Regions from separate parts of the Turicibacter sp. T129 genome, predicted to be linked through region 2. Evidence: a T-box and tRNA genes for the amino acid it is inferred to sense, from the RefSeq annotation. Region 2 holds a T-box; the other holds one or more tRNA genes.

Region 1 (8,001 bases), on a different contig from region 2:
GTTTTTTTTGAAATTAATTATAATAAATAGTTTCTTTGCCTTTTGTTGCTATATGTATTCGAATGATTCATTTTTATATAACACAAATTATAATATTAAGTATGACATATAAAAAAAGCTCATAAATAGAATATTTGTTATTGAATGAAGTTACCACACCAAATTCTTAAAAAGGAGATCTATGCATGAGTTATCCCAATCTTAACATATTCGAACCTCGATTCATCAACGTCCAAAAGAAGTAAAAAGACGTGAAACGTTTGGACATGTGCTCCCCCCTTCATAGAAGATGAATAAATCCTCCACTGGTAGGGAACGGGGAGTAGGATTCTCATCTCTGTTGGTAACAACAAGGTATTTTCCTTTGAGGAGCAGTAGATACCACTATTTCGAGTCGTAGTAAAATTAACAGTTGTTTACCTACCTTTGTTGAACGTCAAACACGTTTTTATACGGCCATTAAAATAGAAATTCCCTCTGCTCAAACTAAACACATAAATATATTAGTCTATTTACTATAAGATATATAGTTGATCGCTATAATAATTGTTTACACTTTCTTAAATTATAAAAGAAAACTAATCCTAGTTTGGGTTTTATAGTATTGACTGTTACTAGATAAGTACCACCTTCCTTTCATATTATCAAAAAAAGATGTTAAGTCTCTCCTGTTACAATATCAGTAACTAAGAAATCCATAGAAAAATAATCATTTTAGAGGTCACTATTGATTACTTTTAAACTCTGCTCACTATCTCAATACACAACTTATTACTTCGTTTAGTGTTTCAAACATCTGATGTTTCAAATTAATTTCTCTGAACTTCAAGCTACTCTTCAAATTTTGAAAACTAAGCTGCTATTTTTAACACACATAATAAGTTCGTATACTATTATTCCTATTGAAAAAGAATTAATAATAAAATATAGCATTTAACGAAATCCCTTGAGATATTGTAACTTTTATCGCTTCAAATCACTTAGCTCATAATTCAAAACTAATTAAATTTAAAAAACCCTAGTAGCTTAGGCTGCTAGGATTTAAAATCAATGACATATTATAGATAAATTGTATTTTTAAGTAAACATAATAAATAAAAACGACTACCTAAATGTTATACATTCGTATACAAGAAATAAAAAAAGAGTTCCTTCGAACTCATTATTATCTGTTATTATGGCGCGCCCAAGAGGAGTCGAACCCCTAACCTTTTGATCCGTAGTCAAACGCTCTATCCAATTGAGCTATGGGCGCTGTTTATGCTATTCTTGATGATGTTGATTAGACATTCATTATGGTGCGGCCGAGAGGACTCGAACCTCCACAGGATTGCTCCTACCAGCCCCTCAAGCTGGCGCGTCTACCATTCCGCCACGACCGCATACAGCTTATTCATGGCACATCACAATGAAATTAATGGAGCGGGTGAAGAGAATCGAACTCTCACAGTCAGCTTGGAAGGCTGAAGTTCTACCATTAAACTACACCCGCTTATTCGAATGGTCGGGAAGACAGGATTCGAACCTGCGACCCCCTGGTCCCAAACCAGGTGCTCTACCAAGCTGAGCCACTTCCCGTTTTTTAAAATGGCGGTCCAGACGGGAATCGAACCCGCGATCTCCTGCGTGACAGGCAGGCATGTTAACCGCTACACCACTGGACCTTTTGAATGGTGACCCGTACGGGATTCGAACCCGTGTATGCATGCGTGAAAGGCATGTGTGTTAAACCGCTTCACCAACGGGCCATACTTTTAATTCACCAATTCATTTTTATAATGGCGGAGCAGGAGGGATTTGAACCCTCGCGCCGGTTGCCCGACCTATACCCTTAGCAGGGGCACCTCTTCAGCCACTTGAGTACTGCTCCATTTTGTTTTTTTTCTTGTCGTCCCTGACGACTTCTATATAATATCATGCTCTACAAATAGAGTCAACACTTTTTACAAACTTTTTTTTATTTTATTAAAAAAAGCAGTAATATACACATATTACTGCCCTCTTTATTATTGTTTTTCTTTTTCCCAACGTCTTAGATGTGGGTAAGGATTAAAGGCCCATTCGCAACGTCCGTCATATTTATATAGACCAAAATGTAAATGTGGTGGGAACTTTCCGCTTGTCCCCTCCTTACCATAACCTGTACTTCCTACATATCCGATGACTTGTCCAGGTTCTACAATATCTCCTTCTTTTAAATCTCCTTCGAAACCTTGTAGGTGGGCATAGTATTGATAAGTATTATAAATATCTCTAATCCCAATTCGGTATCCGCCATAATCATTCCATCCCATTATTTCTACTACGCCATATGCAGTCGATAAAACAGGAGTTGAATAACATGCAAAGATATCTATTCCTTCATGAGATCTTGCTCCCCCCCAGCTTCGAGCAGCTCCGTAGTTATCTTGAAAACTATAACTATAACGCTTTGAAACTGGTAATGATCGCTTATCTAACACTATCGTATCAAAATGTTCAAATAAACTAGCAATTTCTTTGATGACCATAACTGCTTGTTCTTTTTGATAGTAGGCTTCTATTGCGCCTTCAAAGTCATCGAATGATCTTAAGTATTCGACCATCGTATACATAACATCATGTTCATTATTAATATCTGCTACACCATCTCCATCACCATCTTTAGCAATTCCACCAAAAAGATTAATTGTATAGCTGTCATTATCATAATAATATGGATTCTCAGGTCCTGACCAGCGTTCATTAATCATACAGATGGAAATAGTATCGTACTTTAAATCCTTGCATTCTTCTCTAAATTTATAAATATTTCTTTCATACTGATCAACTGCAGCAATTTCATACCAGGGAACTCCTGAGGCTAATTCATAGTCTTTATACATTTTCATTCTAGCTTCATGATTACTATCATCCGCATTAGCAATGATACTAGGTAATACTATCATGACAAGTGATAAACTCATTATTAGAAATCTACGTTTCATGTCGTCCACCCATTTCTAGCCTTAATTTAAAGTACATTAATAAAAAGGGGCCGACTAGAAGCTAAGATTATTGATAATCACTAATTATGTTTAAGTTTAAGTTGATTGCCATTTGGCTTGCATTAGAAACATATTCATCATTAATATTTGATGGATGATGGGCATCTGAGTTAATCAATACAGGTATTTGTTTATCAGCAACTAGCTTCCAAAATTTCATATGTGGATAAGGGTATCTTTTTCCATCACTGTATTCTTGAATTCCTCGGCGTAAACCGTTGGCATTAAATTCGAGGGGCGTCTGGTATCTATTCGCTGCCTCAATAATGATGTTACTAGCTTGTTCACAATTATCATCCCATTCCATATTATTAAGAAACATTAAATCTGGGTGTGCGACAAAAGCGAAATAGCCAGTAGCTAGTGCCTGTTCAATTGATTTAGCATATTCGATATACTGGATTGTATTTTCAAGGAAGTATGTATTAATATATTTTTTTTGGTCAGATACATAAATGTGTTGTCCTAATACAAGATAGTCAATTCCCTTTTCATTAATTAACTGTTCATAGTATGCTGATTTTCGAGAATCGTATTCAATTTCTAGTCCAATACGTAGTTGAATTTGATTTTTAAATTGTTCTTTTAATTTTTTCATTGTTTCGATGTATTCATCTAATTCAGAATATTTCATTCTTAATCCAAAGCGATCGTCTGGATATGGCGCATGATCTGAAAATCCTAATGTACTAAATCCTGCATTAATAGCTTCTTGGATATATTCAATATCTTCGCCACCTGCATGTTGGCAACGTTTTGTATGTGTGTGAAAGTTCGTTTTAATCATATTTTATTCCCCCCGAAATATTTTTAATATGATGTTCCGTAAATCCAAAGTTGTAAAATTAAGAAGATACATAGGAAAAATGTACAGAATGCTGTTCCTATGAAGCCTAGTTTTTCATGGTTATTACTATATAGATAGTAACAAAGTGCACTAATGATTAGCCAAAAGACAATGAAATACATTGTCATTCCTAATCCACTAATAATTAATAATATGAGTGTAATGATAATATTAATCGCTAATTCAGCCTGAAGTATCCTTTTTTTATTTTTAAAGTTTATTTTTTTGGATTGGATCAGGAAAAAGAATATTCCTATAAATATAACTAATATTAATAATAGTCCTAGTAAGAATGGCATTTTAACACCTACTTTTTTTAGATTTTATTTTATTATAGCAATAATGTTTGTTCAATAATTAAAAAGGGTGTAGAAATTTTAAGTTTTCTACACCCTTTTTATTATCCAATCGCAAAGGTAAGTTCAGCTTCAACGGCTACTTTATCTCCCAGTTTAGCCACTGCTTTACCAACTCCAATACTTCCTTTAACTTTGATGAGTTCAGTTTCTAATGTGAGAACATCACCTGGAATGACTTTTTGACGGAATTTTGCTGATTTGATTCCAGCAAAGTATGCGATTTTTCCCTTGTTATCTTCTAAGCTTAAAATAGCGACTGCTCCGACTTGTGCTAATGCTTCAATAATGAGTACGCCCGGCATGACGTGTTGTTGTGGAAAGTGTCCCATGAATTGCATCTCATTAGCTGAAACACATTTAACTCCTAAAGCACGTTTTCCTGGTTCTAGTTCATCGATTCGATCGATAAGTAAGAATGGATAACGGTGTGGGATAATTTCTTGAATTTGATTGCTATTTAAGACCATTTCTTCACCTTCTTATTTTCCTATATAATATAGAAAGATTTTTTGATTATCCAGCGTATTTTTTAAGGACGATGCATGCATTATGACCACCAAATCCTAATGAGTTAGACATGGCATATTGAATGTCTTGTTTACGTCCTTGATTAGGGACGATATCTAAATTACATTCAGGATCTGGTTGTGAATAGTTAATCGTTCCTGGAACAAATCCATCTTGTAATGATTTAACGGTAATAATAGCTTCAACTGCCCCCGCTGCTCCTAGGAGATGACCTGTGTTTCCTTTAGTTGAACTTAGCATGACTTTTGTATCTTCACCAAAGACTTTCTTAACCCCTAATGTTTCTAGTTTATCGTTTAATGGTGTTGATGTACCATGGGCGTTAATGTAGTCAATATCATCTGCTGATATTTGGGCGTCATTAAGTGCCATTTTAAAGCAGGCTGCTGCTCCGTTTGCTTCAGCATCAGGTGCTGTCATATGGAAGGCATCACAACTTACTCCATATCCGATGATTTCAGCGTAAATAGTTGCCCCGCGTTTCTTAGCGTGCTCATATTCTTCTAATACTAATGCTCCAGCTCCTTCTCCCATAACAAATCCATTACGTTCTGCGTCGAACGGAATTGAGGCACGATTTTTATCAGTTGCTGTTGATAAAGCTTTCATCGATGAGAATCCACCAATTCCAAGTGGTGTAATCGAGGCTTCAGCTCCACCTGTTAACATAATGTCTGCATAACCATCACGAACGTATTTGAATGCTTCTCCAATTGAGTTTGTTCCCGCTGCACAGGCTGTCACAATATCTAAACATGCCCCTTTAGCACCTAACATGATAGCCACGTTACCAGCTGCTAAGTTTCCAATTGCCATTGGGATGAAAAATGGAGAGACGCGTTCATATCCCTTTTTAAGACCTTTTTCTTTTTCATTTTCGATGGTTTCTAACCCACCAATTCCTGAACTTAAGATGATTCCAAAACGGTTAGCATCGATTTCTTCCGGGTTAAGTCTTGCATCTTCGTATGCTTGTTTTGAGGCAATCATCGCTAGTTGGCTAAAACGATCTAAACGTTTTGCTTCTTTTTTATTGATATAATCCTCTACATTAAGGTTTTTAATTTCCCCAGCCAATTTGACTTTGAAGTCCGTTGTATCAAAATGAGTAATTTCATCGATTCCACAAACTCCGTTTTTAATGTTTTCCCACATCGTTTCAACATCATTTCCAACTGGACAAACAGTTCCTAATCCAGTAACTACGACTCTACGTTTACTCATTAATTACACCTTCCTTATTTAAATTGCCATTCCACCGTCAACAACTAAAACTTGACCGGTAATATAGCGCGCTTCATCACTTACTAAAAATGCGACTGAATTGGCGATATCTTCTACTTCCCCTAGTTGTCCTAACGGGATATTTTCTAATACTTTTTCTGTAATTTCTTCTGATAATTTAGCAGTCATATCTGATTTTACATAACCAGGGGCAACAGCATTTACACGAATATTGCGTGATGCAAATTCTTTTGCTAGTGATTTCGTTAATCCGATGACTCCTGCTTTAGAAGCTGCATAGTTAACTTGTCCCACATTCCCGTTGATTCCAACAACTGATGATAAGTTAATAATCACGCCTGAACGCTGTTTTAGAATTGGACGTGTAATACTCTTACATACATTCCATGTTCCTTTTAAGTTCACATCAATAACAGAATCAAATGAATCCTGATCCATTCTCATCATTAGATTATCTGACGTAATTCCGGCATTGTTAATAATGATATCTAAATGACCGAAGTCTTTAATAATTTGTTTTGTCATTGCTTCGACTTCTTCGTAGTTAGCGACGTTTGCTTGATAGATTTGTGCATTCACGCCATATGCTTTCACTGAATTTAATGTTTCTTCTGCTTTTTGGATATTTCCAGCATAGTTAATCGCAACATCGCAACCAAGTGAGGCAAGTTTTGAAGCAATAGCTGCTCCAATTCCACGCGAAGCTCCTGTGACAAGGGCTACTTTTCCGTTTAATTTCATCTGATTCTCCTCCTAGCTATTTAATGCAGCAAGTGTTTTCTGTAGTGAATCCATATCTTCAACGTTTAAGATTTTTACACTTCGATCAATTTTTTTAACAAATCCACTTAATGTTTTTCCAGGACCAATTTCGATGAAGGTATCAACACCGTTTGCTATCATTTGACGAATACTCGCTTCCCATTTCACGCTAGTGGCCATTTGTTGAACCATTAATTCTTTTAAGTTTAAGTCTGTCTGATAATAATCACCAAGTACATTTAAAACAATTGGGGTTTGAGGTTCTTTTAACTCTTTTGATTCTAGTAATTGCCCAAAAGTTTGAGCTGTTTCTTTTAATAAAGACGTATGGAATGGCCCACTTACAGGTAAAACTAAAGCACGTTTTGCTCCATGATTTTTAGCAATTTCACAAGCATACGTCACGGCTTGTGCTTCCCCACCGATGACAATTTGTCCTGGACAGTTTAAGTTAGCGAGCTCAACGATTCCTTTAGATGATGCTTCATCACAGACGGCTTGTGCTTTTTGTAGATCTAATCCTAATAAAGCTGCCATTTTTCCGTTATTTGAAGCAGTCCCCATCAATTCTCCCCTCTTCGCCACAAGTGAAACACCCTCTGTAAAATTGAAGACATGAGCTGCACATAAAGCTGAATATTCTCCTAAGCTAAATCCAGCTACAACATCGGCTTTAATTCCAGCTTCCTTTAATAGAGCTAATGCCATTTGAGAGACAACAAAGATAGCGGGTTGTGTATAAGTGGTTTGATTAATTAACTCTTTTGAATCTTCAAAGCAGATTTCTTTTAAATCGAATGGTAGTAAAGTATTAGCTTCGTCCATTAATCGACGTGCTGTTTCACTTGATTCATAAAATGATTGTCCCATTCCTACATATTGTGACCCTTGTCCTGAAAACAGAAATGCGATTTTTGACATAATCAATTCTCCCTTTATCATTAACCAATTTTTAGATTTTGACTAACTGTTGACGCATGATTGTAGATATCTTCTATAATTTCAGAAACAGTTTGAACTTGTGAAAGCATTCCTGCCACTTGGCCAACCATTACCGAACCACCTTTTGTATCACCTTCAAGGACTGCTTTACGAAGTGAGCCTAAGGTTAAATATTCAAGTTCCTCCGCTGACACTCCTTGTTTTTCAAGCGCAATATATTCACGAGTCATTGAATTTTTTAAACAACGTACTGGAACTCCGACACTACGTCCCGTTACGACGGTATCTGTAT
Region 2 (8,001 bases):
AAAACTCCTCAATCCCTAGCTTAATATACTTTTCCTTAATCTTTCCGACTGAAATAATTGTAATATTCATTAAAAAACCTCCAATACATGAAAAGAAATTCCCTCATTTAATCAGGGAATTTTTTATTGTTATCTATTATAAAATCTTCGCAGAGATTATACTAGAATCTCTGCGAAGATTAGAACCTATTATTCAGTATGATTAGTCTAACTTTTCTAGATTTTATAGCTCATCCTCATCTTCGACCATCATACCTTCAATCACTTTATAAACGGCTACTTGATCGCAGTGCTCACATTTATGTTCAATTTCTACTTCAACTAAAATTGGTAACTTTCCATACTCATCTAAAAAACGATCCATTGACTCTTCAATATGTTCTAAACAACTGTACATGCCTATTCCTCCTATAACGTAATCACTTTCGATGGATGCATCGCATACGTCATATGTAAATTTAACTTACTTAAATCAACATTTTCTTCTTTTAAAATATGACGAACTGTCATTTCTGCTAAATCAGGTAAATTAGCATCCTGACTTAAATGAGCTAAATAAATATGTTTCGTCTTTTCCCCAATTAACTGACTCATCGCATACGCTGAATCTTCATTTGATAAATGACCACAATCATCTAAAATACGTTGTTTTAACGACCATGGCCTATTACACATCTGAAGCATCTCTACATTATGATTCGTCTCCATAATATAGGCATCTGCATTTCCTAATGTTTTTAAAATATCACCCGTAATATATCCGGTATCTGTCACATAAACAAGCGTCTTTTCACCTTGCTTAATCATATAACCTACCGGATCAACCGCATCATGAGAAATTCTAAATGGCATAATCGATAAATCCCCTAGATCGAACCAAACATTTTTTTCAACCGCTGTCGTCTGTTCAAAACCTGGTTTGATAATATTTTTACGATACATCTCATCAATCGTTTTTGCCGTTGCACAAACATTTAATTTCCACTTACGAGTACAAACCCCTACACCCTTAATATGGTCACCATGCTCATGAGTAATTAAAATATGTTCTATTCTATTTTCATCAAATCCACTTTTTTTAATCAATTCCTGTAATTTTTTTAACGATAACCCATTATCAATTAAAATTGCTGTCTGTTCCGTTTCAATAATCGTTGCATTTCCGACACTTCCACTCGACAATACACAGATTCTCATTCTATCACCTGTTCTTCTATTCAAAAAACTTTTTTATACTCCAAATAAGCCTTTTTTATTTCGATTATTCATTTTAACATTTTTATCATGATGAATCCAGTACAAACCCCTATTAAGCATCAATTTGATAAAAAAAGAAAGACTATCTCATAAAAGATAACCACTTATGATGATTAATAAAAACTTAAGGGATTCGATACTCATCACTTAAAACTCTAATCATTTGATTATAAACATACACACGGTTAAATCATATCACTTCTTTGTCTGTTATGTCCACATTACATAGGAATACTGGCAAATGTAGCAAACGAGAAGATAATATACCTGATTACTCAATTTAGATGATCTATTATCCTAATATTTTAATTAAAGATAGAGTATCCTAGTGCATTCCATAAGAAAAAGAGTACCTAAGGTACTCTTTTTCTTATGGAATGCTTATTTAATAACTTCTAAATTACGCATGTATGGACGTAATACTTCTGGAATAACAATGCTTCCATCAGCTTGTTGGTAGTTTTCAATAATAGCAGCTACTGTACGTCCAATTGCAAGCCCTGAACCATTTAATGTATGAACGAATTCAGGTTTAGCTTTTGCATCACGACGGAATTTAATATTTGCACGACGTGCTTGGAAATCTTCAAAGTTTGAACAAGAAGAAATCTCTTTATATTCATTATAAGATGGTAACCACACTTCGATATCGTATGTTTTAGCAGCAGAGAATCCGATATCTCCTGTACATAATTCGATGACACGGTATGGTAATCCTAATAATTGTAATACTTTTTCAGCATTTGCTGTTAAAGTTTCTAATTCTTCATAAGAATCTTCTGGTTTAACGAACTTAACTAATTCAACTTTATTGAATTGATGTTGACGGATAATACCACGAGTATCACGACCAGCTGAACCAGCTTCTGCACGGAAACATGGACTATATGCTGTATATTTAATTGGTAATTGTTCAGCGTTTAAAATCTCATCACGGTGTAAGTTTGTAACTGGAACCTCAGCTGTTGGAATTAAGAAGTAGTCAGTATCCACTAATTTAAATGCATCTTCTTCAAACTTAGGTAATTGTCCAGTCCCTGTCATACTTGCACGATTAACGATAACTGGAGGTAAAATCTCAGTATAGCCATGATCTCCTGTATGTAAATCTAACATAAAGCTAATTAAAGCACGCTCTAAACGAGCTCCTAACCCTTTATATACAGCAAAACGGCTTCCTGTAATTTTTCCAGCACGTTCAAAATCAATAATATCTAAATCAGTTACTAAATCCCAGTGTGCTTTTGGTTCGAAGTCAAACTTAGTTGGTTCTCCAAATTTACGAATTTCAACATTATCATTTTCATCTTTACCAACTGCAATTGTTCCACATGGAACATTTGGAGTACCTAATAAAAGATTTTTGATTTCTTCATCGATGTTGCGTAATTGTTCATCTAATTCTTTAACTTTTTCTCCAACACCATTCATTTGAGCTAATAATTCAGAAGCATCTTTTTTCTCACGTTTATATTGTCCGATTAATTTAGATACTTCATTACGATTTGATTTTAATTGCTCTACTTCTAAAATGATGTTCTTACGTTGTTCATCTAACTCAGTAATTTTATTTAAATAACTGAAATCTCCACCACGTGTTTCTAAGCGATTAATTGTACCTTGTAAATCTTCACGTACTCGTTTTAAATCTAACATGTGTATTTCCTCCTATTAATTGATTTTGATTAGTCGTTCTAGAAAACAAAAAAATCCCGTCCCTAATTTAGGGACGAGATTTAACCCGCGTTGCCACCCTAGTTGTTCACTAAGCGTTCCACGTGGAACATTTAAGTGAGACCACTTACAAAGATAACGGTTAGACCGTGAATGAATACTAATCATTGTGTTCTTCATTCCACTCCTAGGTTGATTTCTAGTTACTCATACATCAGTTTCCACCAACCACTGACTCTCTATGCTATCAAGTAAAAAGTACTACTCCTAATCAATGCTTTTTTATTTAATTGTAATATAGCATTAACTATTTTTTTTGTCAATATTAGTATATATCGTGTTTCTAATTATATGCGCATAAGACCTAATTATTTGTATGTAACCATTCTATTCTTCTGTTGAAGTTGTTTCAGTTTCCTTAGCCACTGTGTCAGCTTCAACACTTTCCTCAGCCTCTTCATGTTCAACAACTGCTACACTTGATACTAATTGATCATCTGTTAAACGAATTAATTTAACCCCTTGTGTTGCACGCCCCGTTTGAGAAATCTGATGAATTGGTGTACGGATAATAACACCTTTATTTGTCACGATTAATAAATCTTCATCACCATTTACAGCCTTCATGGCTACTAATGTCCCGTTTTTCTCTGTAATCGTTAATGTTTTAACACCTTTTCCACCGCGTTTTGTTTTACGATATTCTTGAATTGAAGTACGTTTACCGAACCCGTTTTCCGTAACAACTAAAATCTCCTGATCCATTGTGACCATTTCCATTCCTACTGCTACTTCTCCCTCTTCTAAGAAGATACCACGGACTCCGGCAGCTGTACGTCCCATCGGACGAACTTCAGTTTCCTCAAACCAAACTGCTTTTCCACCACTTGATGCAATAATGATATCATCGTTACCAGATGTTTTTCTGACACCAATTAGCTCATCATCTTCACGTAAAGAAAGAGCAATTAAACCATTAGTACGAATATGACCAAATGCTGATAATGTGGTACGTTTTACAACCCCTGAACGAGTCGCGAAGAATAAGAATTCTTCATCATTAAACTCTTTAACAGGAATGATTGCACTAATGTACTCATCTTGGGCAATCTCAATAATATTAACAATTGGTAATCCCTTAGCTGTACGACCGTACTCAGGAATTGTATAAGCTTTCTTCTGATAAACTTTTCCTTTACTTGTAAAGAATAATAAATGATCATGAGTAGATGTTGATAATAATTCCTTAACATAATCATCATCATGTGTTCCCATTCCTTGCACACCACGTCCACCACGGTTTTGTGAACGATATGTTGAGATTGGCTGACGCTTAATATAACCATTATTTGTTAATGTAATGATGACTTGTTCTTCTGGAATTAAATCTTCATCTTCAATATCAAAGTCAGATCCACGGACGATTTCTGTACGACGCTCATCTCCATGTTTGTGTTTTACTTCTAACAACTCTTCACGGATAATCGCATGAACACGGTCTTCGTTCGCTAAAATATCTTTTAAATCAGCAATTAATGCGACTAACCCTTGATATTCTTCTTCGATTTTACCGCGCTCTAATCCTGTTAAACGGCGTAAACGCATCTCTAAAATAGCTTTCCCTTGGCGTTCAGATAACGAGAATTCAGACATTAATGAATTTAATGCCTCTTCATCTGTAGATGAACCACGGATAATCGCAATAATACGATCAATATGATCTAAGGCAATACGAAGCCCTTCTAAGATATGAGCACGATCTTCTGCTTTATTTAAATCAAATTGCGTACGACGGACAATAACCTCAACTTGGTGTTTGATATATGCGGCAATAATTTCTTTTAAGTTTAAAACTTTAGGTTGTCCATCTACAAGTGCTAACATATTAATTCCATAAGACACTTGTAATTGAGTTAATTTAAATAAATTATTTAACATCACTTGTGGATTAACATCTTTACGCAATTCAATAACAATACGTGTTCCTTCACGGTTTGACTCATTACGTAAGTCTGTAATTCCATCTAAACGTTTTTCCTTAACTAATTCCGCGATTTTTTCAATTAAACGTTCACGGTTTACTTGATAAGGAATTTCAGTGACTAAAATTGAATATTTTCCACCATGACCTTCAACAATTTCACATTTTGAACGCATCATGATTGATCCATTCCCCGTTTCATACGCCGAACGGATTCCTTTTGTTCCTAAAATTAAAGCACCTGTTGGTAAATCTGGTCCTTTAATAAATTGCATTAATCCTAAAACATCAATTTCAGGATTATCCATATAAGCTAAACATCCATCAATAACTTCAGATAAGTTATGTGGTGGAATATTAGTCGCCATCCCAACAGCAATCCCTGTTGTCCCGTTGACTAATAAGCTTGGAAAACGAGCAGGTAAAACGATAGGTTCTTGTTCTTCACCATCAAAGTTTGGTTGGAAATCAATCGTATTTTTATTGATATCACGCATCATTTCCATCGCAAGCTTAGACATTCTTGCTTCAGTATAACGCATAGCGGCCGCTCCATCACCGTCAATTGAACCGAAGTTTCCATGTCCATCTACTAATGGATAGCGATAACTAAAATCCTGTGCCATACGTACCATTGCATCATAAACTGATGAATCCCCATGAGGGTGATATTTGGCAATAACGTCCCCGACGATACGAGCAGACTTCTTATATGGCTTATCACTGTGCATCCCTAAATCATTCATCGAATACAAAATACGACGGTGAACAGGCTTTAACCCGTCACGAACATCTGGTAAGGCACGTGATACGATAACACTCATCGCATAATCGATGAATGAAGTTCTCATCTCTTTAGCAATATTATGCGGTTTAATTTGATCATATGCAGACATTTTCGTTCCTCCTTATAGATGTGATTGCTTCAAATTAGTAGTCTAGGTTTTTAACGTATTTAGCATTAGCATCTATAAATTCTCGACGTGGCTCTACGCGATCACCCATTAAAATATCAAAAATTTCATCAGCTTCAACAGCATCCTCAAGAGTAACCTGTAATAATGTACGTACTTCTGGATCCATTGTTGTTTCCCATAACTGCTCAGCATTCATCTCTCCAAGCCCTTTGTAACGTTGAACATTTGGACGAGGCGTTGCTGCTAAACTAGACATAATCTCTTCTAATTGTTTTTCATCATAAGCATATTCTACCTTTTTTCCTTGAGAAACTTTATATAAAGGAGGTTGCGCAATATAGACATACCCATGCTCTACTAAAGGTCTCATATAACGGTAGAAGAATGTTAATAATAACGTACGAATATGTGCTCCATCGACATCGGCATCGGTCATGATAACCACTTTATGATAACGAGCTTTCTCGATATCAAATTCATCTCCAACACCTGTTCCAATCGCATGGATCATACTTTTAATTTCGTTATTCGCATAAACTTTATCAATACGAGCTTTTTCAACATTTAAAACCTTACCACGAAGAGGTAAAATTGCTTGGAATTTATTATCTCGACCTTGTTTTGCTGATCCTCCGGCAGAATCTCCCTCGACGATAAATAATTCAGAAATATTCGCATCACGTGACTGACAATCGGCTAACTTGCTCTTAAATCCTAATGATTCAAGTGGAGACTTACGACGTACCATCTCACGCGCACGTTTTGCAGCCATACGAGCACGAGCCGCCATTAATGCTTTATCAATAATGATTTTAGCTGCTTGTGGATTCTCCATCAAGAAACGTTCAAATCCTTCAGAGAAAATATTATCCGCAATACGACGAACTTCGCTATTTCCTAACTTCGTTTTTGTTTGTCCCTCAAACTGTGGATCTGGATGCTTCGCAGAAATAATCGCTGTTAATCCTTCACGAATATCTTCCCCGATTAATGCATCGTCACCTTTTAATAAATTTAATTTTTTCGCATAACTGTTAATAATACGAGTTAATGCGGCACGGAATCCCGCTTCATGCGTTCCACCCTCGTGCGTATTAATGTTATTCGCAAACGAATAAATATTTCCGGCTACACCTGTATTATATTGCATCGCGATTTCAACACTAATTCCATCGCGCTCACCTTCAACATGAATCACTTCTTCATGAATGACTTCTTTATTCTTATTTAAGAAGCGTACATACTCACTAATTCCACCTTCATAATGGAACTCATGGCGTTGTGGTTTATCTGAACGAAGATCTTCTAATGTAATTTTTAATCCTTTGTTTAAAAAGGCTAACTCACGAATACGGTTGCGTAAAATATCATAGTCATAAACTGTCGTTTCTGTGAAAATAGTTGGATCCGGTTTAAACTTAACCTCAGTACCAGTAGAATCAGATTCACCAATGATGTGTAATTCATCAATTGGATTTCCTTTTTCAAACTGTTGGAAATACTTTTTACCATTACGACTTACTGTTACTTCTAAGTGTTCAGATAAGGCATTTACTACAGAGGCACCTACACCATGTAATCCCCCAGAAACTTTATATCCGCCACCACCGAATTTTCCTCCGGCATGTAAAACCGTATAAACTGTCTCAACTGTTGATTTTCCAGTTTGTTTATGAATATCAACTGGAATCCCACGTCCATTATCTTTAACGATGATTTCATTATCTTCAGTAATTGCAACATTAATTTCTGTACAGTATCCAGCTAATGCCTCATCGATTGAGTTATCAACAATTTCCCAAACTAAATGGTGTAATCCACGGCCACTTGTTGAACCGATATACATCCCAGGGCGCTTACGAACCGCTTCAAGACCCTCTAATACTTGAATATTACTAGCATCATACTGTTGTGTTTTCGATACTTCTTGCGTCATTCTTATCACCTATCCTAATCTTCGCGTTATTAATGGTAAAAATATCAGCCAGTTCAATGACATTTTCATCGATTCCATCAATATTCGTTGTCGTTATAAAGGTTTGAACTTTATTTTTTATCGTATTTAATAGCTGTGTTTGACGTGCATCATCTAATTCACTTAAAACATCGTCTAACAATAAAATGGGATACTCATTTAAAACAGAATAAATCAACTCGATTTCAGCTAACTTC

Evidence for each region. The T-box of region 2 lies ahead of serS (serine--tRNA ligase). A T-box ahead of a tRNA ligase gene usually reads a tRNA of that ligase, here a tRNA-Ser.
Region 1: it encodes a tRNA-Ser, which carries the amino acid that the T-box ahead of serS (serine--tRNA ligase) is inferred to sense. The anticodon was not compared.

Annotation. Positions count from the first base shown of each region.
Region 1 covers NZ_JAMQUU010000073.1:12,251-20,251, reverse strand. The annotation lists tRNA gene NEH75_RS11420 (tRNA-Arg) at 1,179-1,255, opposite strand; tRNA gene NEH75_RS11415 (tRNA-Leu) at 1,297-1,382, opposite strand; tRNA gene NEH75_RS11410 (tRNA-Gly) at 1,419-1,492, opposite strand; tRNA gene NEH75_RS11405 (tRNA-Pro) at 1,502-1,578, opposite strand; tRNA gene NEH75_RS11400 (tRNA-Asp) at 1,589-1,664, opposite strand; tRNA gene NEH75_RS11395 (tRNA-Glu) at 1,672-1,748, opposite strand; tRNA gene NEH75_RS11390 (tRNA-Ser) at 1,780-1,870, opposite strand; gene NEH75_RS11385 (M23 family metallopeptidase) at 2,007-2,966, opposite strand; gene NEH75_RS11380 (histidinol-phosphatase) at 3,034-3,813, opposite strand; gene fabZ (3-hydroxyacyl-ACP dehydratase FabZ) at 4,274-4,699, opposite strand; gene fabF (beta-ketoacyl-ACP synthase II) at 4,746-5,984, opposite strand; gene fabG (3-oxoacyl-[acyl-carrier-protein] reductase) at 6,003-6,746, opposite strand; gene fabD (ACP S-malonyltransferase) at 6,759-7,688, opposite strand; gene fabK (enoyl-[acyl-carrier-protein] reductase FabK) at 7,709-8,001, opposite strand, start outside.
Region 2 covers NZ_JAMQUU010000041.1:110,184-118,184, forward strand. The annotation lists gene rlmH (23S rRNA (pseudouridine(1915)-N(3))-methyltransferase RlmH) at 1-70, opposite strand, end outside; gene NEH75_RS08560 (CxxH/CxxC protein) at 224-397, opposite strand; gene NEH75_RS08565 (MBL fold metallo-hydrolase) at 409-1,197, opposite strand; gene serS (serine--tRNA ligase) at 1,639-2,913, opposite strand; T-box leader at 2,980-3,215, opposite strand; gene gyrA (DNA gyrase subunit A) at 3,319-5,808, opposite strand; gene gyrB (DNA topoisomerase (ATP-hydrolyzing) subunit B) at 5,843-7,771, opposite strand; gene recF (DNA replication/repair protein RecF) at 7,731-8,001, opposite strand, start outside.